One region of the Bradyrhizobium sp. PUT101 genome, then DNA from elsewhere that is predicted to be linked to it. Evidence: predicted binding sites of a transcription regulator. Region 1 holds the regulator's gene; each other region holds the start of a gene.
What was found. The regulator LexA, encoded in region 1, represses DNA repair genes until DNA is damaged. The targets are predictions, from matches to a motif close to TGTTCNNNNTGTGTTCNG.
Positions count from the first base shown of each region.

Region 1 (7,322 bases):
CCTGAATGCGATCAATCCAAACTGTGAAAGTAGAACCAAATGCAGCCCGCGTTTCCTCCGTCGGGCAAATGAAGTCCGCGATCGCCGTTCCTCCCGCTTCGACTACCCGGTCACACATCCAGCTCATGCGGCGGGCATGTTCAACGCGATCTTCGTGACTAAAGCCGAGGTCTCTCGATACGTTGGCCCTAACCGAGTCCGCATTGAAAACAACTGCATTGAGTAGCGGCGCCAGAGTATTGGCGAGCGTCGTCTTACCCGCGCCCGGAAGCCCCATGATGAGAATTTTTCGTGTCATGGGCCGCTCCTCGCTTCAAGAGAACGTATGCCGTAAAGCTTACACCAGCTTGGCTGTGGAGCCCCAACGGGCTGTCGGTTTGAACGCCGTGCACGTGATGTCGCCCGGCGACGTCGGGAACGCATTGAGGGCGCTTGGCATCTGACGCCAACGGGCTCCAGCGAGAGGCCGCAGCACCCTCGGTTCCCGGAACTCAATTTGCAGAAGATGAGGAACCCAACACCTCTGTGCATTTTTGTACGAAGTTCCGGGAACGGAATACCACCTTTCGGACTCATGAGTCCGTTGGGACCTCTACATCGGACTGATCGACGTGCTGGGCAAAAGCTATCTCACCAGGCAAGCCTCTCTCCTGCTTGAATTCGCCAGAACCACCTCGGATTCTGACCTTTCCGCCAAGCTGATCAGCAAGGCGGCCGACCTGAAGTCCCTGGCCGATCCGCTGCCCGACAAGGATCCGGATCCCAGAGCTCCCGACGTCGCACCGGACGTCGGTCCGAGCGATCCGGCAGGACGTTGACCGATGTTGGCCGTGGCGCTCGTCACTCTCGTCCTCGCCATGGCTATCCTCGTGCCGGTCTGTCTCGCCTTCCGGATCATGCCGCGGCGGACTTGAGCTCCCTGCACCACGACGGAAATCGCGCCGGATAAATCATCCTGCGTGCTGCTTTGCCTCGCGCCTGCACTCGGCTAGAACTCTCGCCACCCATTTGCAGGAGTTTCCGCCCGTGGCCCTCATGCCCGTTTCTGACGCGCTAGCCGCGGTGCTGGCGGGTGCAGAGCCGCTGCCTGAAGAGATGGTTTCCCTCGATGAGGCCTACCATCGCGTGCTCGCCCGCGACGTCGCGGCGCGGCGCACGCAGCCACCGGAGGCCATGTCGGCGATGGACGGCTATGCGGTGCGCGCCGCCGATGCGGCAACGGTCGATTCCAGGCTCGCGGTCACCGGCGAGGTCGCGGCGGGTCGACCGTTCGCGGGAAGGGTTGGGCCCGGCGAAGCCGTGCGGATCTTCACCGGCGGCGTCGTTCCCGACGGCGCCGATGCGGTGGTGATCCAGGAGGACACCGTCGCGGAAGGCAAGCTCATCACGATCAAGGAAGCGGCGATTCCCGGGCGGCACATCCGCCCCGCCGGCATCGACTTCCGCGAGGGAGACGTGCTGCTCCGCAAGGGAAGCCGTCTCACGGAGCGCGATCTCGCGCTGGCCGCCGGGATGAACCACCCGCATCTCGCCGTCTTCCGCCGTCCGAGGGTCGCGATCCTCGCCACCGGCGACGAATTGGTGATGCCGGGCACCACGCCAGGTCACGGCCAGATCGTCTATTCCAACGGCTATGCCCTGCACGCGCTCGCCCGCAGCGAGGGCGCCGAGACCATCGACCTCGGCGTTGCCGCCGATACGCTGGAGGCCACCTCCGCCGGCATCCGTCGCGCCCGGGAGAGCGGCGCCGACATCCTGATCACGACCGGTGGTGCGTCGGTCGGCGACCACGATCTGGTCCAGCAGGCGCTCAAGGACGAAGGCATCTCGATGGCGTTCTGGAAGATCGCGATTCGGCCCGGCAAGCCGATGATGCACGGACGGCTCGGCGCAATGCGCGTGATCGGCCTGCCCGGCAATCCCGTGTCGTCTTACGTGTGCGCCTTCCTGTTCATGGTGCCGCTGATTCGCGCCATGTCGGGCCGCTCAGTGATCCATCATCACCGCGAGCGCGCCGTGCTGGGCCGCGATCTCGGTGCCAACGACCAGCGCGAGGATTATCTGCGTGCGCGCCTGGAACAGCGTGACGACGGCACGCTCGTCGCCCTTCCCGTCAGCCATCAGGACTCCTCTCTGCTTGCGAATCTCGCTGCAGCACAGGTACTTCTCGTGCGCGCACCGTTCGCGCCGAGGGCCGAGGCCGGCACGCCTTGCGAGGTGCTGCGGCTCCCCGCCTGAGCTGCGCGGCCACACGCATTCCGCGAGCCTCGTCCTGTTCACCATAAATTAAGCAGTTGCGGAACACATATCGAACATATAGTGTCCGTTCATGATTTGTTTCGAGGATGTAGCGGCTTATCGCTGACATCATCATCTCGGAATCAAACGACATCAACCGGGGGACTTTGGTCGAGATGTTGACGCGCAAACAGTACGAGCTTCTACGGTTCATCAGCGAACGTCTGAAGGAAAGCGGCGTGCCGCCCTCCTTCGACGAGATGAAGGATGCGCTCGACCTGCGCTCGAAGTCAGGCATCCATCGCCTGATTACCGCGCTCGAGGAGCGCGGCTTCATCCGCCGCCTGCCCAACCGCGCCCGCGCCATCGAGGTGATCAAGCTGCCCGAGCTCCAGGCCGCCGCCGGCAGCCGCCGCGGCTTCACCCCGAGCGTCATCGAAGGCAATCTCGGCAAGGTGCGCACGACCTCCAGCCCGCCTGTGGACGAGGGCGAGCGTCCCGTCGCAGTGCCCGTAATGGGCCGCATCGCGGCCGGCACGCCGATCGAGGCGTTGCAGACGCGCAGCCACACCATCAGCGTGCCGCCTGACATGCTCGGCTCGGGCGAGCACTACGCACTCGAAGTGCGCGGCGACTCCATGGTCGAGGCCGGCATCCTCGACGGCGACATGGCGCTGATCCAGCGCAACGAGAGCGCCGATACCGGCGACATCGTGGTGGCGCTGATCGACGACGAGGAGGCCACGCTCAAGCGCTTCCGCCGCCGTGGCGCCTCGATCGCGCTCGAGCCCGCCAATGCCGCCTACGAAGTCCGCATTCTTCCGCCGAACCGCGTGAAGATTCAGGGCAAGCTGATCGGGCTGTACCGGAAGTACTGAGCGGTCCTGCGGTCGTTCGACACCTATTGGAGCGGATCATTCTCCGCTCCGGCTGGATCGTCTTTCCGGTTCTGCTCAGACTATCCGGCCCCTCCTCCGGCGCGACATCCTCGACACGCCGCGCAGCAGAATCGCCTCGCGGCCTGAGAGTTCGAGGAGACGTCATGCGCCAGATCGTTTCATGGACGATCGTCACGGCGCTGATCGCAGCATCAGCGCCGCAGGCCGTTGCCACACAATCGCACCGCCAGATGCGAACGGAATGGGCGGCCAGCGAGCATACCCGCAACGTGCGAAATGCAATTGCACAGCCTCTGCAATCGGGCTGGCAATATTCGCGTCGGTCGGCAGCCGCGGGGCGCTGACGCACGCGCCTTCCGAATACGCATGCATCGGCTTTGTTCCTATCGAGTCAGGGAAAGATAATGTGATCGCGGCTTGCGGACGCAGCCGCAGATTTGCCTACAACCAAGCAGAGCGTTGCGTGCTTCCACCCTGATAGAGGCCAGCGCCTCCAAAGGAGGTGCGGGTCGCTATCTTCGCATGAGGAGCACCCGATGTGTGACTACAGCCTGCATGCCGTCGCGACACGCCCCGCCGAAGTCGGCGAGACGATCGTCACGACAACCTTCCGCGGCACCTCGACGCGTGGCTTCGCCTCCGAAGCCGATCTCTCCGTCGCGGTCTGCTTGCTGCCGGGAACGGAGCTCGCTTTCGCCGACAACGTCCGTTACGACAATCGCTGGATCTGGACGCGCACCGTGAACTCCCGCGTCGGCAAGTTCGGCAAGATCGACCCGCACATTCCCGATCGCCATCATGACGCGATCGAATTTCCCGACGGCAAATACGTGCTGGTGACACAGCTCGTCGAAGGCCAGCGCGCGACCGTGCTGCAACTGCCGGTGACCCAACCGGTTGGCGAACGCGAGCACAAGCCGCAGATCGTCGCCGACACGCGGTCCACGATCACGCGCCTGCCGATCGGCTGACGTCGTCGTCGCCCCCGGCCGATGGTCGTGGGCCAGGAATGAAATGCCATCGCCGGCCGAGGCCGGCGAGATGGTATGGTTTGCGTCCTGCGAAATCCCGCCCGATCGACCTCCCCCGCATCGCTCCTCAATCGTCCGCCTGCAAGTCCGTCTCCGATGGCGTTGCGTCCCGGTTGCGGGGCACGGCCGTCTTCGGCGCAAGGCTGCCGTCGAAATTCCCCTCGCCGGCGCCGGCCGGCAGCCAGGGGCGGCTTGTGCCTCTCGCCCTCACCGCCTGAACCGAGAAGCCGTCACCGCTCTGCGTCAGAGCCAGCGCGCCCTGACTGGCGAGCCGCGGCCGATCGACAATCATCGCCGCACAATCAGGCGGCGCGGGCCGTGCCGTCACCACCAGCGCGGCGCGGGTGCAATCGTCAGCCAGCGCGTCGATGCGCAAAGCCAACGCGACCAACCGTCCGTCCGCGAGCGGCGTCACGCAGCCGGCCTCGTCACACGACACCCCGTTGGCCAACGAGGCGTTGCCGGCGTCGCGCGGATCGGCATCGGCAGCCAACCATTCCCTCAGCAGGAAGCCATCCTTGCTCGCGCGGATCACATGCAGCTGCCCGTCCCTGCCCCGCACGGCGACGCTCGCGCCGTCCCCGGCAATCAGGATATCGGGCTGCCGCACTGACAGCCCCGAGAGGATGGCCGCAAGCAGCACCAGGGCACCGGACCAGCGCAGGGGTGTGCGCAACAGCCCCATCACGATGATCCCGAGGCTCGCCGCGATCAGCGGCGCGATCCCGAACGCGGGAATGCGGCCGACTGCGCCCGGCAGTGCCGCCACCCAGCGCGAGACCGCGACCATCCAGTCAATGCCGATCCCCATCAGCCACCAGAACGCGCCGTCGAGTCCGAATGGGGCTGCGAGCAACCCCAACAGCCCCGCCGGCATCACCAGCGCCGAGACCACCGGCATCGCGCCGAGATTGGCCAGCACGCCGTACGGCGTCACGCGGTGAAAGTGGAAGGCGGCATAGGGCGTGGTCGCAAGCCCCGCGATCAGCGAGGCCAGGAACAGCATCGCGATCTCGCGGCCGCCCCACAGCGCGATGCGCGCCGTTGCGGAATGATCGGGCGATGCGAGCAGGTTCGGCATGCCGATCTGCACCAGCGCCACCAGCCCGAGCGTTGCCGCAAAGGACATCTGGAAACTCGGATGCACCAGCGCCTCGGGCGCGACGGCGAGCACGATCAGCGCGGCCACCGCCAGCGTCCGGAACGTGATGGCGCGGCGGTCCACCATCACGGCGATCAATACCACCGCCGTCATGAGGAACGATCTCTGTGTCGCGACCTCCGCGCCGGACAGCAGCAGATAGAACGCAGCCGCAACCAGCGCCGCGGCTGCCGACCATTTCTTGATGGCAAAGCCGGCCGCCAGCCCCGGGACCAGAGCGAGGAGCGCGCGAACCGCGAAGAACACGACACCGGCGACGACCGCCATGTGATAGCCGGAGATCGACAGCACATGGCCGAGCCCTGAGACGAACATCGCATCGTTGACGGGCGCGGTGATCGCGTCGCGCCGCCCCGTCAGCAGCGCGGTCGCGATCGCGCGATTGTCGCCTTCGAGCGTCGCACGGATGCGGGCATCGATCGCATCGCGCAGGCCCTGCATGAAAGCCGCATAGCCCAGCCGCAAGCCGACGGCATCCGGCGGCGGTGCGGCCGTGATCGCGCCCATCACGAAGCCGGAGGCGCCGATGCCCTGGAAGAACATGTCGCGCGAGAAATCGTAGCTGCCGGGGCGCACAGGCGAGATCGGCGGCAGCAGCCGCGCCTTCAATTGCACGAAGCTGCCGACCTCCGGTGCCGTCCCCTTGCGCACCGAAAGACGCACGCGCTCGAGCTTGACGTCGCTGCGCTGCGCCTCCATCGCGCTGACGCGCAGCACGAAACGATCGGTGCGCTCGCGGATGTCGCGCGCCTCCACGAAACCGGACAGCGACACCGAATAGAGCGGCTTGGCCAGCACGGTATGGGCGATGCGCGCCGTCTTCCAGGTCGCGACGGCAAAACCGGCCGCGACCGCCGCGATCATGATCACGGGAGCAAACAGCCGGCGCCGTCGCAGCAGGACCGCACCCAGCATGAGCGCGACAGCCGTTGCGACAACGACCCACAGCACCGGCTCATGATCGGCGGCGAAATACAGCGCGATGCCCGTGCCGAAAGCGACGGGTACCCAAGGCAGCAACCGCCCGGCGCCGGCCTCGGCGCGAGCCCATTCGCGCAGCGTTTCGACGATTGCCGGCCAGACGCCAAAGCCCGCCGGCGCAAAGCCGCCCGCCGGTGCGGCGCGGCCGACCGGCCACGTCCCCGCAACTCCCTGGGAGCGCACTGGCCGGCCCGGCTCCGCCATTCCCCTGCACCTTACGATACGCGACGGGTGCGGAGGCTACCGGAACGTGCGACTGTGCGAATAGCGGTACAGATCAGGAACAGGCGGCGGAGCGCCCTACTTTTCCTCTTCCATCGTCACCGCGACCGAGGCCTTGGCCGACAGCCGGACCTTGTTGCCTTCGACGTCGGCAACGAGGCCCTTGTCGATGAAATGATGGTGACCCTTGTGGCTGCCCTCGCCGCTGTCCTTCCTGGTCAGCTTGATGCGGTTGCCCTCGACACGATCGACGGTGCCGACATGGACGCCGTCGGCGCCGATGACTTCCATATGCTCTGTGATGTTCTGCATGGCGGGATCCTTGGTTGGAGCCACCTCAACGCGCGGAGAGAGCTTCGGTTCGTATTCTTCTGTCATTCCGGGGCGCGCCACCTGGCGCGAGCCCGGAATCCATACTCACGCTGGTGGTTATGGATTCCGGGCTCGCGACTTTGTCGCGCCCCGGAATGACGAAACCAGTTGGTTAAGCGCGATCGCTAAATCAGCGGCGCCTGCGACGAGGCGTGATGATTGACGATCTTCCACTCGCCCTCCTCGCGGATGAGGACCCAGCTCATCTTGACGACGAGATCGTCCCGCTCGCCGGCGAGATCGAACGCGATGGTCGCGGCCATGTTGATCAGATCGGGGCTGGCCTGCACCGCGTTCACCTCGGAGAAGGTCGCGCTGGGTTTGCGCCAGCGCGGCAACCCATCGAAATAGTCGGCGACGCCGCCCCTGCCCCGATAGAGTTTCGGGTTGGAGCCGAAGAAGAACGCGTCCTTCGCA
Region 1 is NZ_CP197207.1:936,013-943,334, forward strand. It holds gene ACSHT2_RS04525 (adenylyl-sulfate kinase) at 1-298, opposite strand, end outside; gene ACSHT2_RS04530 (hypothetical protein) at 612-818, shown strand; gene ACSHT2_RS04535 (molybdopterin molybdotransferase MoeA) at 1,027-2,238, shown strand; gene lexA (transcriptional repressor LexA) at 2,415-3,116, shown strand; gene ACSHT2_RS04545 (hypothetical protein) at 3,674-4,108, shown strand; gene ACSHT2_RS04550 (ComEC/Rec2 family competence protein) at 4,236-6,515, opposite strand; gene ACSHT2_RS04555 (DUF2171 domain-containing protein) at 6,612-6,845, opposite strand; gene ACSHT2_RS04560 (YybH family protein) at 7,031-7,322, opposite strand, start outside.

Region 2 (7,322 bases), 3.3 Mb from region 1:
TTCGCGCGCGGCTGCCGCGACCTACCAGGAGATCCGGTCCGTGCTCGCGTCCGGCGGCGTGCCGTCGCGCGCCATCGTCCAGCATCCCTATCGCCCTGAGGATCCCGGGCTGCTGCCCACCATCCGCCTGGGTTATTCGAAGATCGCGGCCGTCGCCGGCCCCTGCGGGCTGTGGCCGGAAGACATCGGCCCCTCCATCCTCGATCCCGGCTACAACGAGAACCGGCCCTATTTCAATCTGGGCTGCGCCAGCCAGCGCAATCTCGCGGCCATGGTCGACAACCCGGCCGATCTCGAGCAGCCGCGCGCCGAAACGCCCGCCTATACCGCACGGCGCAACATCGCGTTCGAACGCTATCGCAAGGGCACGACGACCGCGACTCCCTATCCCGAATCCGACAAGGCCAAACTCAGCGACACCGGCAAATGACAAGTTTCGACGACGAAGAAGCGGACGATCCGCGGCACCCCGAGGAACACATTGCACCGGTTCCTCGCATTTCGGTGCAAGCCTTTTGCGAGACCGAGCAGACGCTCAAGGCGGTGTCCGCGGCGGGCGAGGATCGCCGGCTCGCCAAGGCCCACCTCACCGTCAAGGACGGTGGCCTCGCCGCGGCGATCGAGGTCTATGAATCGATGCCGACGCCGAACGTGATCGTCATCGAGTCCGACGGCACGCGCGACATCCTCGAGGGCCTGGACGACCTCGCCGGCGTCTGCGATCCCGGCACCCGCGTGGTCGTGATCGGCAGCCCCAGCGATACCGCGCCCTATCGCGAGCTGGTGCGCCGCGGCGTCAACGATTACGTGGTCGGCCCGGTCGAAACCCTCGACGTCGTCCGCTCGATCTGCAGCCTGTTCTCGGCCTCCGAGGCCATCATCACCGGCCGCGTCATCGCCGTGGTCGGCGCCAAGGGCGGCGTCGGTGCGTCCACCGTCGCGCACAATGTGGCCTGGACCATCGCCCGAGACCTCGCGCTCGATTCCGTCGTGATCGATCTCGACCTCGCCTTCGGCACGGCGGGCCTCGACTACAACCAGGATCCGATACAGGGCATTGCCAATGCGGTGCTGTCGCAGGACCGGCCGGACACGGCGCTGATGGAGCGCCTGCTCGCCAAATGCACCGATCGCCTCAGCCTGCTGGCGGCGCCGGCTACGCTCGACCGCGTCTATGATTTCGGTGCCGAAGCCTTCGATGCGGTGTTCGACACGCTGCGCATGACCACGCCCTGCATCGTGCTCGACGTTCCCCATCAATGGTCCGGCTGGACGCGGCGCGCGCTGGTGAACGCCGACGACATCGTGATCGTGGCCGAGCCCGATCTCGCGAACTTGCGCAACACCAAGAACATGCTGACCGTGCTGAAAGCGGCACGCCCCAATGATCGCCCGCCGCTGTACTGCCTCAACCAGGTCGGCATGCACAAGCGCGCGGAGATCGAGGTCAAGGCGTTCGCCAAGACCATGGAGAGCCAGCCGATCGCGGTGATCCCGTTCGATTCGAAACTGTTCTCGACCGCGGCCAATAACGGCCAGATGATCGCGGAGGTCTCCAAGACCCACCGCACCACCCTTCTGTTCCAGAATATGGCGAACCGCCTCGCCGGCCGCGGCGAGGTGAAGAAGCCGAAGCGCTCGCTGCTCGAGCCGCTCTTGAAGAAGCTGAAGGGCAGATCGGGGCGCGGGTCAGCCCCGCATCGCAAGGCGTCGTAGCGGCAGACGCGTTTTCGAGCGAAGTGGATACCGCTCGCGTCAAGAAAACGCGGCAAAACAAGAAGCTGGAAAGGGCGGGCTACTTGTCCGCCCGCTGCTGCTTCTTCGCCAGCAGCTGCCGCAGCGCCGCGACCTTTTCCGCCGCCTGATCGGGCGGCAGATCGGCCTTCACGAGGATTTCGGCCTCGGCCTCGCGGCCTTGCAATCCCAGCACGAGCGCGAGATTGGCGCGGACCCGCGCATCATTCTGATTGCGCTGATAAGCGCGGCCGAGCACCTGTTCGGCCTTCGGCAGATTGTTTTGCAGCATATAGGACAGGCCGAGATTGGACAGCACGGTCGGCTCGTTCGGCACGATCTTCAACGCCGCGGCGTAATATTGCTGCGCCTCCTCGTTGCGGCCGAGCTGATCGAGCGCCGCGCCCTGCGCCGACAGGATACGCCAGTCCGGATCTTCCGGCGCATGCGCACGGCTGAGGACGTCGAAGGCCTGCTGGAAATTGCCGTTGTCGGCAAGCGCGCGGCCATAGCCGGCGAGCAGCGCCTTGTTGCTGGGATGGCCGAGCACGGCCTGCTCCAGCACCGCGACGGCTTGCGCGCGCTGACCGGACTCGCGCAGCGCCTTGCCGTAGGCGAGCGCGACACCGGGATCGCCGGGCCTGGCGCGATAGCGCTCGCGAAGCGCGTCCATGCCGGACTTGGTGTCGGCCCTGCCGACCGGTTCCGACTTGGCGCCGAGCGCGCCGGTGACATCGTCGATGCCGGCTGTCTGGCAGCCACCGAGGCCGAGCACCAGGAGCGCGGGAAGCAGGAATCTCGCCGGTGCGGCGAGGGACGAACGCTTGGACATACTCTGATCACTCGGCAACTGATCAGAGATGCTGACCCATTAACGCTAAAGTCCCGTTAAGGAGGCGGGTCGCTCGATCATTTGAGCATGATCTTGCCGGAAAACCGCTGCGCAACTTTTCCGGATCACCTTAGTCGACGAACTCAGCGCCGAACTCGCAGCCGATGCGCCAGCGCAGGCGGCATTGGCGGGAATAGTCCGGCGCGAAGATGATGGTGAATTGCGGCGGCACTTCCAGGAATTCCGCCACCACTTTCACACCGCCGTCCGAAATATCCGTGATCGTGCAGTCCCGCGGCAGCGAGCCCGCGCCAAAATGAATCTTGGCGAGCCGGCTGCACACCCGACGTTCGCTTCTCCGGCGATTTGCAAGCATCTTGCTTCTTCACTTGTTAGATCACGGCCCATCCCGCAGCCTCAGGAGTAGTGGACATTCGTTGGAATGTGCTGAGGACAGAAGCCCGCATTCGAGACGTAGTCTCCGTGTCACGTTTACGAACGGTTAGGACTTGCGCGGGCGGCGGGGAATGTTCCCGTATTGTTCTTGCGCAGGCGGCCGCGCTCTGCTACCCCTAATTGCGCGAAAGGGGCAGGCTGGTTTGAGCATGGTTCAGCGGGTTTCTACCGTCGCCTTTGAGGGGATCGAGGCCCGCGCGGTCGACGTGCAGGTGCAGGTCGCCCCTGGCCTGCCGGCCTTCGCCATCGTCGGCCTGCCGGACAAGGCGGTGTCGGAGGCGCGCGAGCGGGTGCGCTCGGCGCTGATCGCCTCGGGACTGGCGCTGCCGGCGCGGCGGATCATCGTCAATCTGGCACCGGCCGACCTGCCCAAGGAAGGCAGCCATTACGACCTGCCGATCGCACTCGGGCTGATGGCGGCGATCGGCGCGATCCCGCCGGATGCGCTGACCGGCTTCACCGTTCTCGGCGAGCTCGGCCTCGACGGCTCGATCGCCCCGGTGGCCGGCGTTCTTCCCGCCGCGATCGGCGCCAATGCGCGCGAGGAAGGGCTGATCTGCCCGGCGGCCTGCGGCTCCGAGGCGGCCTGGGCGAGCCCGGACATCCAGATCGTCGCCGCGAGTTCGCTGATCCAGATCGCCAACCATTTCAAGGGCACCCAGGTGCTGTCGCGGCCCTCGCCGAAGGTGCACGAGGCCGCCGCCTCCACGCTCGACCTGCGCGACATCAAGGGCCAGGAAAGCGCCAAGCGCGCGCTGGAGATCGCGGCCGCCGGCGGGCATCACCTGCTCATGATCGGCGCGCCCGGCGCCGGCAAATCGATGCTGGCGGCGCGCCTGCCCTCGATCCTGCCGCCGTTGTCGCCGGGCGAGCTGCTCGAGGTCTCGATGATCGCGTCCGTGGCCGGCGAGATCGAAGGCGGCGCGCTGACGGCGCGGCGCCCGTTCCGCTCGCCGCATCATTCCGCCAGCATGGCCGCGCTCACCGGCGGCGGCATGCGCGCCAGGCCCGGCGAGATCTCGCTGGCGCATCAGGGCGTGCTGTTCCTCGACGAGCTGCCGGAGTTCGATCCGCGCGTGCTGGATTCGCTGCGCCAGCCCCTGGAGAACGGCGAGGTTGCGGTGTCGCGCGCCAATCACCGCGTCACCTACCCTGCCCGCTTCATGCTGGTCGCGGCGATGAATCCCTGCCGCTGCGGCAATGCGTTCGAGCCCGGCTATGCCTGCAAGCGCGGCCGCATCGACCGCTGCACCGGCGACTACCAGGCGCGCATCTCCGGTCCCCTCATGGACCGCATCGATCTGCGCATCGAGGTGCCGGCCGTGACCGCGGCGGACCTGATCCTGCCCCCGCCGGCGGAAGGCTCCGCCGAGGTCGCCGCACGCGTGGCGGCGGCGCGCGACATCCAGCTCGCGCGCTATGCGGATGCCGGCCTGCCCAAGGTCCGCACCAATGCCGAGGCGCCCGCCTCGGTGCTGGAGGAGATCGCAAAGCCGGATGCGCAAGGCGCCAAGCTGCTGCGCGATGCCGCCGAGACCATGCGGCTGTCGGCGCGCGGCTATCACCGCGTGCTGCGGGTGGCGCGCACGCTGGCCGACCTCGACCACGCGGACAGGATCGGCCGGCTGCACCTCGCCGAAGCATTGTCCTACCGCGCACTCGCGGAGGATGTGCGCCAGATGGCGTGATCGCGTCGCGCATCAACCCGGCGGTAACGAGTTTCCTTTACGCTCTGCAAACCATAAGGCCCGCGAGTTTCGGTTGTGAGTTCCAGAAGGGCCCGGCGAGTAGAGTGTCATGTTGCGTTTCAAGATCCTGGCCTCGGTTGTTCCCCTGCTGGCGATAGCGGTGTTCGCCCGTGCAGACATCGGATCGGTCTCGCATCCCTGCATCGCGCTCGGCGACACTACGGTCGAGCTCACATCCCTGTTCTGGACTGCCGGCATGCATGTCGCCTTCACCGACGATCCCGCGCGGGCCACCGTGCGGGTCCAGATCACCGATGACGCGGACGCCGCGGACTTCACTGTGGTGGACGACGGTCTCGGCTCCGAGCCGGACTCCTGCCAGGCCACCCCCTCGACACGACTGATCTCGATTGCCGCGCAGCCCGTCGACGGCGGGCCGGTGGTCTATCTCTCCAGCGAAGGACCGGCGGATTACCGCATCTATGTGCAGTCGAAGACGTTCTCGCAGCGCGAGGCGGCGGCGCTGATCGTCGGCGCCCGCGGCGGCCATGGCCGCTTCCAGGCGGCTTCGCTCTGAGCCGTTAACACCTCGTCAACCCTGTTTGGACGCAGAACCAGGGCCTCAAGCTGTTCGCAAGGTCAGCGGGCCATGGTCGCACGCGGCGGTGGCGGGGCTTCAAGCAAGAGTCGGGTCGGTGGCGATGGGTCGGACGTTCCGGATCAAGGTGCGCATGCGCCGCTTCAAGCGGCAGCACCCCCGCATTGCCTTCGCGATCCGCTCCTTCATGATCTTCTCGGCGACCTTCGGCGGCGCCTATGGTTTCGTGTCCGGCAGCCGGTCCGAGAATTCCGGTTACGATCCCCACGCCTTTGCGATCGGCGCGAGCTTCCTGTTCGCGCTCGCCTGCCTCGGCCTTGCGACGCTGAGCATGCGCCTGCGCTTCGTCAACAAGCGGTTGCGCACGCTCGCCGCCCACAATGAGGCGTTGATCGACCGCAATTGGGAGCTGAAGGAAGCGGAAGAACGCGCCCGCAGCCTGTTCGAACAGCAGGGCGACCTCATCGTGCTGCGCGACACGGAGGGCCGCATCACCTTTACCAACGAGGCCTATTGCGCACTCGCAGGACAGGCGCGCAGCGCACTGGTCGGCACGCGCTTCGATTTCGACGTGCTGGAGCAGGGCGACAATGCCCGCGAGAGCAACGGCACGCGCATCCACGACCAGAAGATCGCAACCCCGCTCGGCGCGCGCTGGATCGCCTGGCGCGAGGGCTATGTCCGGCTCGATGCCGGACAGCCCGCCGAACTGCAGAGCGTGGGACGCGACGTCACCGACCGCACCGAGACCGAACGCGCATTGTCCGACGCGCGCGACCAGGCCGATGCCGCCAACCGCGCCAAATCGCGCTTCCTCGCGATGGCCTCGCACGAGATCCGAACGCCGCTCAACGGCATCATCGGCATGGGCGGCCTCCTGCTCGACACCACGCTGACGCCGGAGCAGGCGACCTATGCCAGGGCGGTGAAAACCTCGGGCGAAGCCTTGATGGCGCTGATCGAGGAATTGCTGGACTATTCCAAGATCGAAGCCGGCAAGCTTGACCTCGATCAACGTCCCTTCGCGCTCTCGACCCTGGTCGAGGAGATCACCGAGCTGCTCGCGCCGCGCGCGCAGGCGAAGACGCTCGAGATCGCCGCCTATGTCGACGAGCGCCTGCCGCTCGAGGTCGTCGGCGACGCCGCGCGGCTGCGCCAGGTGCTGCTCAATCTCGCCGGCAATGCCATCAAGTTCACAGCTCACGGCGGCGTTGCGCTGATCGTCGAGCCCGGCATCTGGCCGAACGAGATCAGCTTCCTGGTCCGCGATACCGGCATCGGCATCGCAGCCGAAGCCCAGCAGCGTATCTTCCGCGAGTTCGAGCAGGCCGACGAGCGCGTCGCCCGCACCTATGGCGGCACTGGACTCGGCCTTGCCATCAGCGAACGCATCGTCAAGCGCATGGGCGGCCGGATCGCGCTCACGAGCGAGCCGGGCAGGGGCTCGACCTTCGAGGTCGCGGTGCCCCTTCCGCCGTCGCAGGCCGGCGCCGGCCAGACGGTATTTCCGAGCCCCGATCTCACCGGCAAGTCGATGCTCGTCGTCGCCGACGGCATCGAGGCCTCGTTGATCGCGCGGCGCCTCGAGCGCTGGGGCGGCCAGACCTGCTTGGTTGCGGATGCGGCGGTTGCCGAAGCACTGCTGCCGGAACGCTCGTGGCACGCAGTGCTGATCGATCGTGCGATCGGTCCTGCCATTGCCGACCGTCTGGGTGAGGCCGCCCGCGCGCATGCATTGCAGCGCCTCGTGCTGCTGACGTCGAGCTCACGCCACGAGAAGCTGTCGCCGGCCTTCACCGGCTTTCTGATGAAGCCGCTGCGGACGGCCTCGCTCGCCGCACGCCTCGCCCTGACGCCGGAGGTCGCCTCTCCCGATCTCGCGCCAGAGCCGCCGGCTGCATCCACCGGCCCAGCGCCGGCGAAAGGCCTGTCGATCCTCGTCGCCGAAGACAACGAGATCAACGCATTGTTGATGCGCTCGCTGCTGACCAAGCTCGGCCACCGCGTCGTCATC
Region 2 is NZ_CP197207.1:4,264,271-4,271,592, forward strand. It holds gene ACSHT2_RS20650 (CpaD family pilus assembly protein) at 1-430, shown strand, start outside; gene ACSHT2_RS20655 (AAA family ATPase) at 427-1,716, shown strand; gene ACSHT2_RS20660 (tetratricopeptide repeat protein) at 1,796-2,566, opposite strand; gene ACSHT2_RS20665 (PilZ domain-containing protein) at 2,697-2,942, opposite strand; gene ACSHT2_RS20670 (YifB family Mg chelatase-like AAA ATPase) at 3,172-4,710, shown strand; gene ACSHT2_RS20675 (hypothetical protein) at 4,820-5,287, shown strand; gene ACSHT2_RS20680 (ATP-binding protein) at 5,412-7,322, shown strand, end outside.
Region 2: the regulator LexA is predicted to act here: its motif matches at 3,095-3,112, upstream of ACSHT2_RS20670 (YifB family Mg chelatase-like AAA ATPase).

Region 3 (7,322 bases), 2.3 Mb from region 1:
CCGCTGGACAGCGCGAAGCTCGGCGGCGCGATCACGCGGTTCCTGGCGCGCAAATCCATCCCCTCATCCTGAGGAGCCCGCCAAAGGCCGGCGTCTCTAAGGATCGAGGCCTCGCTGCAGCAGCGGGGCCTGCATGGTTCGAGACGCCGCTGGGCGGCTCCTCACCATGAGGGCGAGAGTCACTCAGAACGGCTCGCTGCCCAGCCCCGGCACATCGGCCGGCCTTGGCCCCGGCGCCGGCCAGTGAAACCGGCGATCCTTCTCCGCGATCGCGATGTCGTTGATCGAGGCCTCGCGCCGCTTCATCAGGCCGTGCTCGTCGAACTCCCACTGCTCGTTGCCGTAGGAGCGATACCACTGGCCGCCGGCATCGTGCCACTCGTACTGGAAGCGCACCGCGATGCGGTTGCCGTCGAAGGCCCAGAGGTCCTTGATCAGCCGGTAGTCCAGCTCCTTCTCCCATTTGCGGGTGAGGAACGCGACGATGGCCTCGCGACCCTGTAACACCTCGGAACGATTGCGCCAGCGGCTGTCCTCGGTATAGGCGAGCGACACGCGCACCGGATCGCGAGAATTCCAGGCGTCCTCGGCCATGCGGGCCTTTTGCGCAGCGGTCTCGCGGGTGAAGGGTGGAAGCGGCGGGCGCGACATGATGGCCTCATCGGTTGTTCGGGCCGTGAATTTATCGCCGCAGTCGGCGGAGTCGATAGGTCATCACAAATCAGGCGATCACTTATCGGGCGATCACGAAATCAAATCGGCTTTCATCAGCATGCGGATCGACTTCGGAATCGGCTGGGCGCGACCGCCGCTGATGAAGGCAACGCGCACTTCGGCCTTCACCAGCACGTCGCCGCCGCGCCGCACCTCCTGCGCCAGCATGATGGAGGCGCCCTTCACCGCGATCGGCCAGGTCACGATGTCGAGCACGTCGTCCATCCGCGCGGGCTTGAGGAAATCCAGATGCATCGAGCGGACGACGAAGGCAAAGCCGGCGCCCTCCGTCTCGACCTCCTCGAACAGCGCCTGCTGCTCCGCGCCCATCAGCCTGAGATGATTGGTGCGTCCGCGCTCCATGTAGCGCAGATAATTGGCGTGATAGACGATCCCCGAGAAATCCGTGTCCTCGTAATAGACGCGGACCTGCATGTGGTGGCGGCCGTCGCGAATATCGCCGTCCAGATGGGCAGTCACGTCGTGAGCCTCTTCGCTTGTCGCTGTCGGCCCGTTTTGCGCAAAAACCGCGGTCCGCGCAAGCGTGTTAGGACACAACCGGCGCGGCCCGCCCCAGCGTCACCTCGACGACCTCCGGCGGCACGCCGACGCGCAGCGGCATGATGCTGCACCCGAGGCCACCGGAGATGATGACGTCGCATTTCAGCCTGACATGACCATAGGCGAGGCGGACGCCATGCTGCGGCGGCACAGCGGGGGACCAGCCGAGCAGGCGGACCTGGCCGCCGTGAGTGTGGCCGGACAGTTGCAGCGCGACACGCGCCGGCACACGAGGTGCGATGTTGGGCTCATGCGCGAGCAGGATGATGGGCGCATCGTCCGTGACCTTGGCGAGCGTCGCATTGAGATCGTCGGCACCGAAGCGCACCATGCTCCGGAAACGGCGCGCCGGCAGAAAGGCCAATTGATCGCCGAGACCGGCGAGCCAGAAAGGGCGGCCGTGCTTGGTGAGGCGCACGACGTCGTTCTCGTAGACGGGGATGCCGGCCGCTTCCAGCGCGCGGTGCGCGACGGTCACCCCCTGCCCGGCCCGCTGCACCGTCCTGTCATCCCAATAATCGTGGTTGCCCATGACGGCGTGGACGCCGAGCGGCGCCTTGAGGCCGGCCAGAACGCGCGCCCATTCGCTGCACGGAATGATGCGCGTGACCTGATGCAGGCCGGCGACATAGTCGCCGAGCAGCACGATGAGGTCGGCGTTCAGCGCGTTGGTGCGGTCGACGATGGCCTCGACCCGGTCCAGCGGCATCCAGGGATCGCAGGCATGGAGGTCGGCGATGACGGCGATCTTCAACGGAAGGTCCGCCGGCCACTGCCGCAGCGTCGGATGATAGCGGGTGACGCGGAGCCGCAGCATCGGCTCGACTCCGACGCCATAGGCGGCGGTCGAGACGCCGAGGGCGGACAGGCCGCCGATGGAACGGATGAGATGACGGCGCGTGATCATGGAAGCTCGTTTCCGATACAGCTCCTCGATGCGATGCGATTGAAGCGGAATTGGGATGCGCTCGTGCAGATCGTCTGCACAAGATTACCGGAAATTCATGACAGACGGAGCGCTTCGCACTTGCGGAGACCAGTCGTCGCTCACGTGGGCGCCAAGCGAGCCGGCTTGTGCCGAGTCAACGCGGCAGAGCGCGCGCAGAGGAGGAGCCACAGCACCAACCACTGGAGCGGCACAATCATCGTCGGACCGTCCAGGATCGCACCAATCAAAATCAGTGCGACTGGCACGAACAGCAAAGCCGTCACGCCGGTCCAGAAGGCGTTGACCAGCGGCCGACCGGAAGCGTTGGAGAAGACCTTGGCCGGCAACCTCGAGCCCACCACAAAAACAAGCCAGATCGCAAGGTAAGGCACGAACAGCCAAAGCAGAATGTCCTGAACCTGGGACATCGGGATCACGACTGAATCGGACCACGGCGGATAATATCCGCGTGTCAACTCGGTCATGAACAACAGATCGTAGGCAGGGATTTGCAGCAGCCAGGCCGCGCTCGCCAGACCGACGATCCAAATGCTCTTAGGCGTCGACAGCTCTCTCCAGGCCTTCTTACGGTTCCACAACATGAAGCCAAGCATTGTCACCCCGGACGCAACCAGCCCTGCGCCAGCATCGACGAGGCCCCACTTGCTGGTGCGCAAATTATTCATCGACCTGTACCAGTCCTCATCGCTACATCGCCGATCCGGGCTGGCGTTCGGAACGCCGGGCACACACTCCTGCCCGAGCCTGATCCGCTCCGAAGCGGCAGCGTCGGTGTATGCAGGTGTCGCGATGCCGATGGCGATCAGCAGGAAGCCGACCGTAGTTATGGAGAGAATGAGACATGCAAGCCGATAGCGTCTCGGTCCGAAGCAATCTTTAACCACGCTATCCCTCTGGCTCGCAATCGACGGCAATACAGCTCAAGCGATGAGACACCCGACGAAGGGATCATCGCCATTCATTCTAGCAGAAATCGGATGATATCGTGCAGATATTGCGCAGATCAGCCGTCGCTCTCGTCCGTCCCGAACAGGCCGAACTGGGCCGCCGCATCGCGCGAGGGCTCGGCGATGCCGAGGTGGCGGAAGGCGTGCGAGGTGAGCAGGCGGCCGCGCGGGGTGCGTTGCAGATAGCCGCACTGGATGAGATAGGGCTCGATGATGTCCTCGATGGCATCGCGCGGCTCGGACAGCGCGGCGGCCATCGTCTCGACACCGACCGGACCGCCACCATAGTTGAGCGCGATGGTCGAGAGATAGCGGCGGTCCATGGCATCGAGCCCAGCGGCGTCGACCTCGAGCGCGCTCAGCGCGTGGTCGGCGATCTTGCGGTCGATCTTGTCGGCATCGGCTGCGGAGGCGAAATCTCGCACGCGCCTGAGCAGCCGCCCGGCGATACGTGGCGTGCCGCGGGCCCGGCGCGCGATCTCGTTGGCACCGTCAGCGGTCATGCCGACATTGAGCACGCGCGCGCCGCGGCTGACGATGCTTTCCAGTTCCTCGATGGTGTAGAAGTTGAGTCGGACCGGAATGCCGAAGCGGTCGCGCAAGGGATTGGTGAGAAGGCCTGCGCGTGTGGTGGCGCCGACAAGAGTGAATTTCGACAACTCGATCTTCACCGAGCGCGCCGCCGGGCCCTCGCCGATGATGAGATCGAGCTGAAAATCCTCCATCGCCGGATAGAGCACCTCCTCCACCGCGGGGCTGAGGCGATGGATCTCGTCGATGAAGAGCACGTCGCGCTCTTCGAGATTGGTGAGGAGCGCAGCGAGATCGCCCGCCTTGGCGATCACCGGCCCCGAGGTGGCGCGGAAACCGACGCCGAGCTCTTTGGCCACGATCTGCGCCAGCGTGGTCTTGCCGAGGCCGGGCGGGCCGACGAACAGCACGTGATCCAGCGCCTCGCCACGCTTGCGCGCCGCCTCGATGAAGATCGAGAGATTCTTGCGCGCCTGCTGCTGGCCGACGAAGTCGGACAGCGATTGCGGGCGCAGGGCGGTATCGCCGACATCGTCGCTGCGGCGCTCGGGCGAGACCATGCGGTTGGCCTTGGGATCGCTCACTTCGCGAGCTCCTTCAGGCCAAGTCGAATGAGCTGCGCGGTCTCGGCATTCTCGCCCGCACTACGCGAGGCCGATGCGATGGCCGCGGCGGCCTGCGGCTGGCCGTAGCCGAGATTGACCAGTGCGGAGATCGCATCCGCCACGGGCCGCGGCGCGCGCTGGTCGTCGACGGCGCCGGCGAGATGCACGACAGCGGGATCGACATTGGCGAAGGCCGGCGCCTTGTCCTTCAACTCGGTGACGATGCGCTCGGCGACCTTGGGGCCGACGCCGGGCGTGCGCGCCACCGCCGCCTTGTCGCGCAGCGCAATGGCATTGGCGAGGTCGGCGGGCGAGAGCGTGCCGAGCACGGCGAGCGCGACCTTGGCGCCGACGCCCTGCACGGTCTGCAGCAGGCGAAACCATTCGCGCTCCTGATCGGTGCGGAAGCCGAACAGTTTTATCTGGTCCTCGCGGACGTAGGTCTCGATCGACAGCACGGCGGCCTCACCCGGCGACGGCAGATGCTGCAAGGTGCGCGACGAGCAATGCACCTGATAGCCGACACCGCCAACGTCGAGGATGACGAAATCCTCGCCATAGGAATCGATCAGGCCCTTGAGCTTGCCGATCATGGCTGCGCCCCCATCGCTTGAAGGACGCACGGCAATGACTCACCGTTCCCTCCCCCCTTGTGGGGGAGGGTCAGGGAGGGGGGTACCGCATGGGGATTCTCTCGAAGGCGCGAGGGTAACGCGCGCAGCTCATTGACGACGGCGGCACCACCGCTGCGGCTACCCCTCTCCCCAGCCCTCCCCCACAAGGGGGGAGGGAGCACACCGTCCATGCGGCTCATCTGTGCCTCACAACGCGCATTAGAGACCCACCACCTTCAGCCGGAGCGCCGCGCTCTGGCGATGATGGGCGTGGGTGATGGCGATGGCGAGCGCGTCGGCGGCGTCCGCGGACGGCGGCTCGGCTTTCGGCAGCAGGATCTTCAGCATCATCGCGATCTGTTGCTTGTCGGCGTGACCGGCGCCGACCACCGTCTTCTTGACCTGGTTCGGCGCGTATTCGGCGACAGAGATGCCGAACATTGCGGGCGCCAGCATGGCGACGCCGCGGGCCTGGCCGAGCTTCAGCGTGGCAACGCCGTCCTTGTTCACAAAGGTCTGCTCGACCGCGGCTTCCATCGGCTGGTGGTTGGAGAGAACGGCCGCGAGCCCTTCATGGATCACGAGCAGGCGGCTCGACAGCGGCAGGTCGTCCGGCGGCTCCACCGAACCGCAGGCGACGTAGATCAGCCGGTTGCCCTCGGCCTCGATCACGCCCCAGCCGGTGCGGCGCAGGCCGGGGTCGATGCCGATGATGCGAACGGGGCCACGAATCGGGAGCGCAGTCATGGGCCAGTGATAGCGGCTGGCCGCCGCGGGGGAAACAGAAACAGAACGGAAGTAACAGGGGAAGTGGGGTCTCGTGCCCGGGCGTAGCGCGGCACGCAGTGCTGCGACGCTGAACCGGGGCCCAGCAGGCGTCTGGACCCGGAGAACGATGGGTCCCGGCTCTGCGCAGCAGCGTTTCACGCTGCAGCGCGTCCGGGACACGAGAACGGTGTCAGCCGCCCATCTTTGCCATCAGCGCGTCGGACACCTCGAAGTTGGCGTAGACGTTCTGAACGTCGTCGTGCTCGTTGAGCAAATCCATCAGCTTGAAAAGCTTCTCGGCGGTCTCGTCATCGACGGCGACCGTGTTCTGCGGCTTCCAGATCAGCGCGGCCTTGCGCGGCTCGCCGAACTTGGCTTCCAGCGCCTTGGCGACGTCGCGATAGCCTTCGGTCGAGGCGTAGATCTCGTGGCCGTTCTCGCCCGAGATCACGTCGTCGGCGCCGGCCTCGATCGCGGCATCCAGCATGGCGTCGTCGGAGGCGACGCTGCGGTCATATTCGATGACGCCCGTGCGGTCGAACATGAACGACACCGAGCCGGTTTCGCCGAGATTTCCGCCGGACTTGGTGAAGAAGGAGCGGATGTCGGAAGCGGCGCGGTTGCGGTTGTCGGTCAACGCCTCGACGATGACGGCGACACCGCCGGGGCCGTAGCCCTCGTAACGGATCTCGTCATAGTTCTCGCCGTCGCTGCCGAGCGCCTTCTTGATGGCGCGTTCGATATTGTCCTTCGGCATGTTCTCCTGGCGCGCGGCGATCACGGCGGCGCGCAGGCGCGGGTTCATGGCCGGATCAGGCGTCCCCAGCTTGGCTGCGACGGTGATTTCCCGCGCCAGCTTGCCGAACAGCTTCGACTTCTGGGCATCCTGCCGCCCCTTGCGGTGCATGATGTTCTTGAATTGGGAATGTCCGGCCATGCGTGGTCTCGTTAAGGAATCGTGCGCCAAGGTGAGCGTGGGAAGCGCGGCCTTATAGGCCGCCAACCCACCGGAATGAAAGAGGCACTACGACTTTAAGGTAACAACGTACTGGCTCGTGCCTAGGGGGCAGGCACCGTTAACCCTGATTTCATTCCGGACTGCGAAAATAGCGCCCGACCGTTCTCCGACAAGAGAGGCCCGATGGCGTTCGGAATATTTCGGAAGCGTCTGCCGGACCAGGCTGCGCCTGCGACAGCCCTGGAGGCTCCGCAGCCGGCGGCCCATTCCGCGCCCGCCCCGGCCGCCGAAAGTGATTCGGCCCGGGAAATCCTGGAACTGCTGGAACTCGAGCTCGGCGCGATGATCCGCCAGCTCGAGCGCGCCGCCAATTCGGTGGCCGGAGGCGCCGAGGCGACCGCCGCGACGCTTGCCGCCATTCGCGACCGCACCGACGCCCTGACCGGCCGGACCAACGCGGCGCAGTCGACCGCCTCCACCTTCGCCCATGCCGCCGACAAGTTCACCCAGTCCGCGCAAGGGATCGGCGCGCAGGTCCGCAATGCCGGCAAGCTCGCCGACGAGGCCAGCGCCGCGGCGCAGGAAGCCCGCGCCAATGTCGAGCGCCTGCGCGAATCCTCCGCCGCCATCGGCAATGTCGTCAATCTGATCGCACAGATCGCACGGCAGACGACG
Region 3 is NZ_CP197207.1:3,251,064-3,258,385, forward strand. It holds gene ACSHT2_RS16000 (type 1 glutamine amidotransferase) at 1-72, shown strand, start outside; gene ACSHT2_RS16005 (nuclear transport factor 2 family protein) at 184-651, opposite strand; gene ybgC (tol-pal system-associated acyl-CoA thioesterase) at 745-1,194, opposite strand; gene ACSHT2_RS16015 (metallophosphoesterase) at 1,262-2,182, opposite strand; gene ACSHT2_RS16020 (hypothetical protein) at 2,323-3,108, opposite strand; gene ruvB (Holliday junction branch migration DNA helicase RuvB) at 3,228-4,286, opposite strand; gene ruvA (Holliday junction branch migration protein RuvA) at 4,283-4,900, opposite strand; gene ruvC (crossover junction endodeoxyribonuclease RuvC) at 5,141-5,668, opposite strand; gene ACSHT2_RS16040 (YebC/PmpR family DNA-binding transcriptional regulator) at 5,880-6,626, opposite strand; gene ACSHT2_RS16045 (methyl-accepting chemotaxis protein) at 6,831-7,322, shown strand, end outside.
Region 3: the regulator LexA is predicted to act here: its motif matches at 5,699-5,716, upstream of ruvC (crossover junction endodeoxyribonuclease RuvC).

Region 4 (7,322 bases), 3.2 Mb from region 1:
GAGGAAGGAGCCGAGCACTTCTTCCGGCGTAAAGGTCTTTTCCGCGCGTGGGAAATAGGCGCGGTTGCCCCAGTTCTGGCCGGTGCGGAAGAAGAACACTTCGACGCAGGAGAAGCCACCCTCCTGGTGGATGGCGAACACGTCGGCTTCTTCCACCGTGCGCGGATTGATGCCCTGCTGCGACTGGATCGCCGAGAGTGCAGCAAGGCGGTCGCGGTAGAGCGCGGCGCGCTCGAATTCGAGCTCACTGGCCGCCTTCTCCATCTCACCGGCAAGCTCCCGCTTCACCGCATGGCTTTTGCCGGAGAGGAAGTCGGTCGCCTCGCGCACGAGCGTCGTATAGCCAGGAAAATCGATCTCGCGGGTGCAGGGGCCGGCGCAGCGGCGGATCTGGTAGAGCAGGCAGGGCCGGGTGCGGCTCTCGAAGAAGGAATCGGTGCAGGAGCGGATCAGGAAGGCGCGCTGTAGCGCCGTGATGGTTCGGTTGACCGCGCCCGCGGAGGCGAACGGGCCGAAATAGCGTCCGGGCCGGCTCTGCGCGCCGCGATGTTTCAGGATCTGCGGCGCCCAATGGTCGCCGGTGATGAGGATATAGGGAAACGACTTGTCGTCGCGCAGCTGCACGTTGAAGCGCGGCCGCAGTTGCTTGATGAGGTTCGCCTCGAGCAGCAGCGCCTCGGTCTCGGTGCCGGTCGAGACGATCTCCACGGTGGAGGTGGCGGCGATCATGCGCAGGATGCGGGCCGGCAGCGGCGCACTCTGGCGCGCATAGCTGGACAGCCGCTTTTTGACGTTCTTGGCCTTGCCGACATAGAGCACGTCGGAACTCGCATTGAGCATGCGATAGACGCCGGGCGAGGTGGGGGCGAGCCGAACCGCGCGTTCGATCGCCTCGTGGCCGGTCGCGAGCGGGCCTTCGCCGACGGCGCCACTCTCTTCCAGGATATCAGGCAGCCGCGCATCGTCCTCGTCATCGCCGCTTGCGCTGGCGGGATCGAGGTCCGGCGGCGCCGTCTCCTGTTGGATCTCCTGGGGCGGAGCATCCGCTGCCGTGCCGCGCCGGGATTTGCGCGCGCGTGCGTCGTCCGGATTGTCGGTGGAATCGTGAACCATGGGACGAATTTAGGGGCTGGGGGTGCCGATTTGAAGTTCCGGCCCTGCCGCACGCACAGGTCCCGGTAACGCTTCCTTAAGTCTGTTAAGAGCGCAGTAACCCGACTTAACAGCCCTTTAACTTAAAACTCTCGATAAATCCTACGCGAAAAGTTCTTGGTTCCGTAACCATGCGACAGGCCGGCGCGGCGGCGCAGGCGTCGCGCGGGTTGCGACAGTTGCGTTGGAGTGAGTGATGAAGGGGCTCGTTGTGGGCGCGGCCGCGTTGGTTGCAGCCGGCTGGACGGCTTCGGCAGAGGCCGCCGATTTCAATTATGGGCAGCGTGCGCCCTACACCGTCAACCAGCCGCTCAATGCCTATAGTTGGGCAGGTCCCTATCTCGGCGGCAACATCGGCTATGAATGGGGTTCGGTGGACAACAACCCCTCGAAGCCGTCGGGCTTCGTCGGCGGCGTGCAAGCCGGCTACAATTTCCAGAACGGCCCGTGGGTGTTCGGTGTCGAGGGTGACATCCAGGCCGCCGGTGCCGACGACACCTTCGCACCGTGGAAATTCTCCAATCCGTGGTTCGGCACCCTGCGCGGCCGCGCGGGATATGCGTTCAGCAACGTGCTGTTCTACGGCACTGCCGGCCTTGCGTTCGGCGAGCTGCGTGGGGAGACCTTCGGCTGGACGGAGTCGCACACCACCGCGGGCTGGACCATTGGTGCCGGCGCGGAAGTGGGCCTCGTGCCGAACTGGAGCGTCAAGCTCGAATATCTCTACATCGATCTGTCCACGAGTCAGTTCGCAATTACGGGCGTGTCGAACGGCTATAGCGCCAGCATTGTCCGCGCAGGCGTGAACTATCGCTTCTGACGTCTCAAGAAGAAAATTCCGGACCAGCCTCCCGGCCGCTCGCGGCCGGGATTTTTTTGCGCCAGGCTGGCTAGAGCCTTTCCCGTTCCGATGGAATCGGACAGTGCTCTGGATTCTCGTTTGACGCGTTTTCTTGCCGCGAACCGGTGTCGACTTCGCTCGAAAACGCTCTAGGAGAGGATCACCAGATTGACCGCCTTCGGTCCTTTCCCCTTCTTGTCCGGTTCGACTTCGAAAGTGATACGCTGTCCTTCGGCAAGGTCCTTCAGTCCCGCCCGCTCCACAGCAGTGATGTGAACGAAGACATCGCGACCGCCGTCGTCGGGCTTGATGAAGCCGTAGCCGCGCTCGCCGTTGAAGAACTTGACCGTTCCCGTCATGGCCATCGGGAAACTCCCCCTCATTGCTCCTCCGCCGCGACGCAGACTCACGTCACGACATGACCGGGCCTTACGGAGCCCGGGAGCTGGCCATCCTTGGACGGACCATCGGTCCGGCCGGATCTTTCTTAGGCCTTCACTCCGCCGCAACCATTCGCGGAAGCGGAACGCAAAGCCAGTCACGGAAACAGCATAATACGGTTCTTCGCAGATTGACTACCGTTCCTGCATATTTTTCCCAAGAATGCCGGAGTGTTACGGCTTGGCTTTAAGGCTTGGGCACCTCCAATCGGAATCTGGCAGCCCCGCCCTGGCCGAGCGGCATTTCCAGTTCGGGCAGGATGGTCTTGAGCTCGCCTTGCAGCGTGTAGGGCGGATTGATGATCAAAAGCCCGGTCGACGTGAGGGGTCCGCCATCGACTTGCGGCGCAGCGCTGAATTCGAGGCGCAGGCATTTTCCCGGCGGTTTTGCTGCGGCTGCGAGCCGCGCCACAAGCTGCGCCAGCGTGTCGGTGGCACGCCGGCTCTTGGCGGGATACCAGATTACATAGATACCGGTCGGCCATTTCGCGAAGGCTGTCGAGAAGGCTTCGCCCAGCCGTTCGAACTCGTCCTTGGCCTCGAAGGGCGGGTCGATCAGCACGAGGCCGCGCCGCTCCTTCGGCGGCACGAAGGCTGGCAGTGCCACCCAGCCGTCGAGATCGACCACGCGGGCCTGTTCGTCGCGACGCAGCACGTCGATCAGCGCTTTCCGCGCCTTCGGCTCGATCTCGCAGGCGACGAGCCGGTCCTGCGGCCTGAGCAGGCCGCGCGCGATCAACGGCGAGCCCGGATAGGCCTTGAGCTCGCCCTTCGGATTGAAGGCGCGGACGATGTCGAGATAGGGCTTGGTCAGCGCCGCGGTCTCGTTCGACAGGCGCGCCTGCAGCAGCCGCGCAATGCCGGTCAACCATTCGCCGCCCCGGCGCGCCTCGTCGCTGTCGAGATCGTAGAGGCCGGCGCCGGCATGGGTGTCGATGACGCGGAACGCCGCCGGCTTGTCCTGCAAGTAAGTGAGGATGCGCGCCAGCACGATGTGCTTGACGACATCGGCGAAGCTGCCGGCGTGGAAGGCGTGGCGGTAGTTCATGGCGGAGAGCACTACGCCACGTGACGGCTTGAGCAAAGAGGCACAATCAAGTGTCCCCGACGCGGCGCAGCGTGTAACGCTGCGCCGCTGAGCCGGGACCCAGCTTCTTCTTGCGCGATGGGCCCCGGATCAGCCGTGCACTACGCCGCGTTTCGCGGCGCATTGCACTACATCCGGGGCAAGAGATCTCCGCCTACCCGCCCCTGATCGGCGGCATCGTCACCTGGTCGCGGCGGCAGGCGCGGCGTTCGATCTCGTCGCAGGCGCGGAATTGCAGGTCCTTGCTGAGGCAGATGCGGACCTCGGACAGCCGTGTCCGGTTGCAGGTGACCGAGACGCTGGCATTGCTGAGGCCCGGATTGGCCTTGATGAAGGCCTCCTCAACCTCTGCCGGCGCTACGGTCTTGGCCTCCGACAGATCGAGATAGTCGGCCGGGATCTTGATCGCGGCGCGCGCCTTCCGGATCGTCTCGAAATAGCTGCGGCCCTCGAGCCCGGAGCAGGTGCCATGCTTGTCCCATTCGTTGAAGATGAGGCCCGGCGCCGGCATCAGATCGAGCATCGAGGACACGATGTTGCGGTTCAGCCGCGGCGCCGGCCGCCGGCAATATTCCGGGAAGCCGTTCTCATATTGCGGCCACAGCCCGTGCACCACGAAAGCGTAGGGCCGGCCGCCGCACTGGATGTGGGAGCGGCTGCCGCGCTCGGCCGCCTCTTCGCAGAACGAGGGCGACCATGACAGCGCGAGCACATAGAAATCGAATTCGCCCGGTGCGTTCTGGCGCTTGTCCTGCGCCTTCGCGCCGCCGGCGAGTGTTACCAGCCCAGCGGCGAGGGTCAGCGAGATCATCAGACGGGACAACGAACGCAATCTGGGATGAAACATGGCAACGCCCCTCAACTAGACTGTGCACGCAGCCTAGCAGGCAATGAGAACATTTCAAGAACAAAATTCGAAGCGGTTGTCGTCTGAGGGCTGATCAGCCGAATCAGGCCTTCTTCGGATCAGGGCTTGGCGGCGCGGCAGGCCGGATTGTAGGCCCAGTTGCGATCGAGTCCGACCACGCACCATTCGACGCCGTCGCCGTAGCCGGCAAAGCCGCCATCCTCCATGATCGAGAAGTGCACCTTGCGCACCTTGCCGTCATTGAGCATGGCCTCGCCGGTGCAAAAGCGGCGCGGAATATTGTCGGACTGCCAGGGCCTGAACGCGACCTCGCGAACGGCGGAGAAGCCGGTGATCTTCAACGAGGAATTCCAGAACGAACTCTCTTTTTCCCAGAACTGGGTGGCGATCGTCGGCAGGGCCTTGTCGCAATCGACGACGGCGCCGTCGTAGCGCGGTCCGCTCAGCCAGAAATTCAGTTCGAGCGGATTGGCGGCCCTGGCCTCGCCGAGCGACAGCGCCCCGAACATGAGGCCGAGCAGGGCGGCAAAGCGAAGCGATTTCGGGGAGGGGGCGCGCATGGTCAATCCAGACAGCTTAGGTCTTGCGAAGCTTAGACGGTGCCGCGAAGGCCGGGGGAGGTCAAGTGCAGCGCGGCAACACTTGGCCAGGAGTTGACCAGGACGTCGCGGCCAACCGGGCATCTGTTCTTTCCACTTCCATCCCGGCACCGTAGACTGGCGCCAGCCAATTGGAGTGACGGGAATGCGAATCATTGCGGCCGCTGGCCTTCTTGCCCTGGGTATGATGGCGGGCCAGTCGGCGCGCGCCGATATCGTGCCGCCGTTCAAGGGCAACGACACCGGCGGGATCATCGCCTATTCGATGGCGACCCAGGTCGACGCGCGTCAGGTCGCTGTCGATCACTGCGCACGCTACGGCAAGGTCGCCAAATTCCTGGCGGTGCAGGGCTATGAGGGCGGTTACATCTCGTTCGCCTGTCGCTGGGTGCCCTATGGTGCCGCCGAGCAGCCGATCCGCACGCTGTACTGAGACGCTGTCGTAACGCCGCACTCTCTCGGCCGGGAGCCTCCCACATGACGCGCAAACTCGCTTTGCTCGGCTCGACGCTTTGCCTCGCGTTGTCGGCAGGCAGCGCCAGCGCCGACGACCTGCCGGTGCGCAAGGCCGGTCTTTGGGAAATGAAGCTGGTCACGACCGGCTCGCCGGTGCCCGAGATGACCATGCAGCACTGCACCGACGAGACCGTCGACAAGGAGATGAGCAACAACGTCTCCCCGATGGCCAAGCAGATCTGCGCCAAGCAGGAGATCAAGAAGACTGCGACCGGCTATGTCAGCGATTCCGAGTGCAACGTCGCCGGCGTCAGCACGACGTCGCATGCCGAGATCACGGGCGATTTCAACTCGGCCTACACGGTGAAGACCACCTCGCACGCGCAAGGCGGTGTCGCCGGCGCAGCCGGCCGCGATACCACCATGACGCTGCAGGCCAAATGGCTGGGCGCCTGCAAGCCGGACCAGAAGCCCGGCGACATCGTGATGCCGGGCGGATTCAAGATGAACCTGCGCGACATGGACAAGCTGAAGGCGCTGCTGCCGAAGTAGGATTTGCTCGCCGCGCAGGCGATGCGCTCCCTCGCCCGTTCTCACGGGGAGAGGTTAGGAGCAGCCTACACCGGAATCCGCACGCTCGCCCTTAATCCCCCCATCGGGCTGTCACCCAGCGTGATGTCGCCGCCATGCGAGCGGGCGATGTCGCGGGCGATGGCGAGGCCGAGGCCGGTGCCGCCTTCGTCCTGGTTGCGGGCGTTGTCCAGCCGCAGGAACGGCTTGAACACCTCTTCGCGCAAGTGAGCGGGAATGCCCGGGCCGTCGTCGTCGATCGTGACGGTCAAATAACGGTGATCGCGCTGGCCGGTGATGGCGATGTTCTTGCCGTAGCGCGCCGCGTTGGTGACGAGGTTGGCGAGGCAGCGCTTGAACGAGGCCGGCTTCACCGTCACCACGGGCAGGCCGTGGAACGCGACGGTCGCGATGTGGCCGTGGCGTTCGGCATCGCTGCGCAGCTCCTCGAGCGCCTGCGCCATGTCGGTCGGCTGCGACTGCTCGCCGGAATCGCCGCGCGCGAAGGCGAGGTAATCCTCCAGCATCATCGACATCTCGTCGACGTCCTTGCGCATGCCCTCGAGCTCCGGACTGTCGCCGATCAGCGCCAGCTCGAGCTTGAAGCGGGTCAGGATGGTGCGCAGATCGTGGCTGACGCCGGCGAGCATCGCGGTACGCTGCTCCATCGTGCGCTCGATGCGCGACTTCATTTCGAGGAAGGCGACTGCCGCACGCCGCACCTCGCGCGCGCCCCTCGGGCGGAAATTCGGCGCCTCGCGGCCCTTGCCGAAGCTCTCGGCGGCATCGGCAAGGCGCAGGATCGGCTTGATCTGGTTGCGCAGGAACAGCACCGCGACGATCAAGAGGATCGAGGACGTCCCGACCATCCAGAACAGGAAGATCTCCGAGTTCGAGGCATAGGCGGCGCTGCGCTGCGCGAACACGCGCATCACGGCATCATCGAGCTGGATGCGGATCTCGACCAGGTTGGAGCGGCCGACCGTGTCGATCCAGAACGAGCGCCCGATCTGGCGGCCGAGCTGCACCGACAGCGTCTGGTCGAGCAGCGAGAAGAACGGTTTTGGTCCCGGCGGCGGCATGTCCCCGGCGGGCAGGAAATCGACCACGAGGCCGAGTCGCTGCTGCGCGATGCGGCGGATCTGGTCGCGGTCCTTGTCCTGCGGATAGCCCTTGTAGACATCGATCAGCGCAGCGATGTCCTGCACCACCGCAGCCGACAGACGGCGCGTCACCGTGTTCCAGTGCCGTTCCATGAACACGAAGGCGACGACCGATTGCAGCACCACCATCGGCACGATCATGATGA
Region 4 is NZ_CP197207.1:5,223,212-5,230,533, forward strand. It holds gene uvrC (excinuclease ABC subunit UvrC) at 1-1,113, opposite strand, end outside; gene ACSHT2_RS25170 (outer membrane protein) at 1,349-1,972, shown strand; gene ACSHT2_RS25175 (cold-shock protein) at 2,143-2,358, opposite strand; gene ACSHT2_RS25180 (23S rRNA (adenine(2030)-N(6))-methyltransferase RlmJ) at 2,621-3,481, opposite strand; gene ACSHT2_RS25185 (ribonuclease T2 family protein) at 3,675-4,367, opposite strand; gene ACSHT2_RS25190 (hypothetical protein) at 4,487-4,948, opposite strand; gene ACSHT2_RS25195 (hypothetical protein) at 5,133-5,420, shown strand; gene ACSHT2_RS25200 (DUF3617 domain-containing protein) at 5,465-5,995, shown strand; gene ACSHT2_RS25205 (ATP-binding protein) at 6,061-7,322, opposite strand, start outside.
Region 4: the regulator LexA is predicted to act here: its motif matches at 4,413-4,430, upstream of ACSHT2_RS25185 (ribonuclease T2 family protein).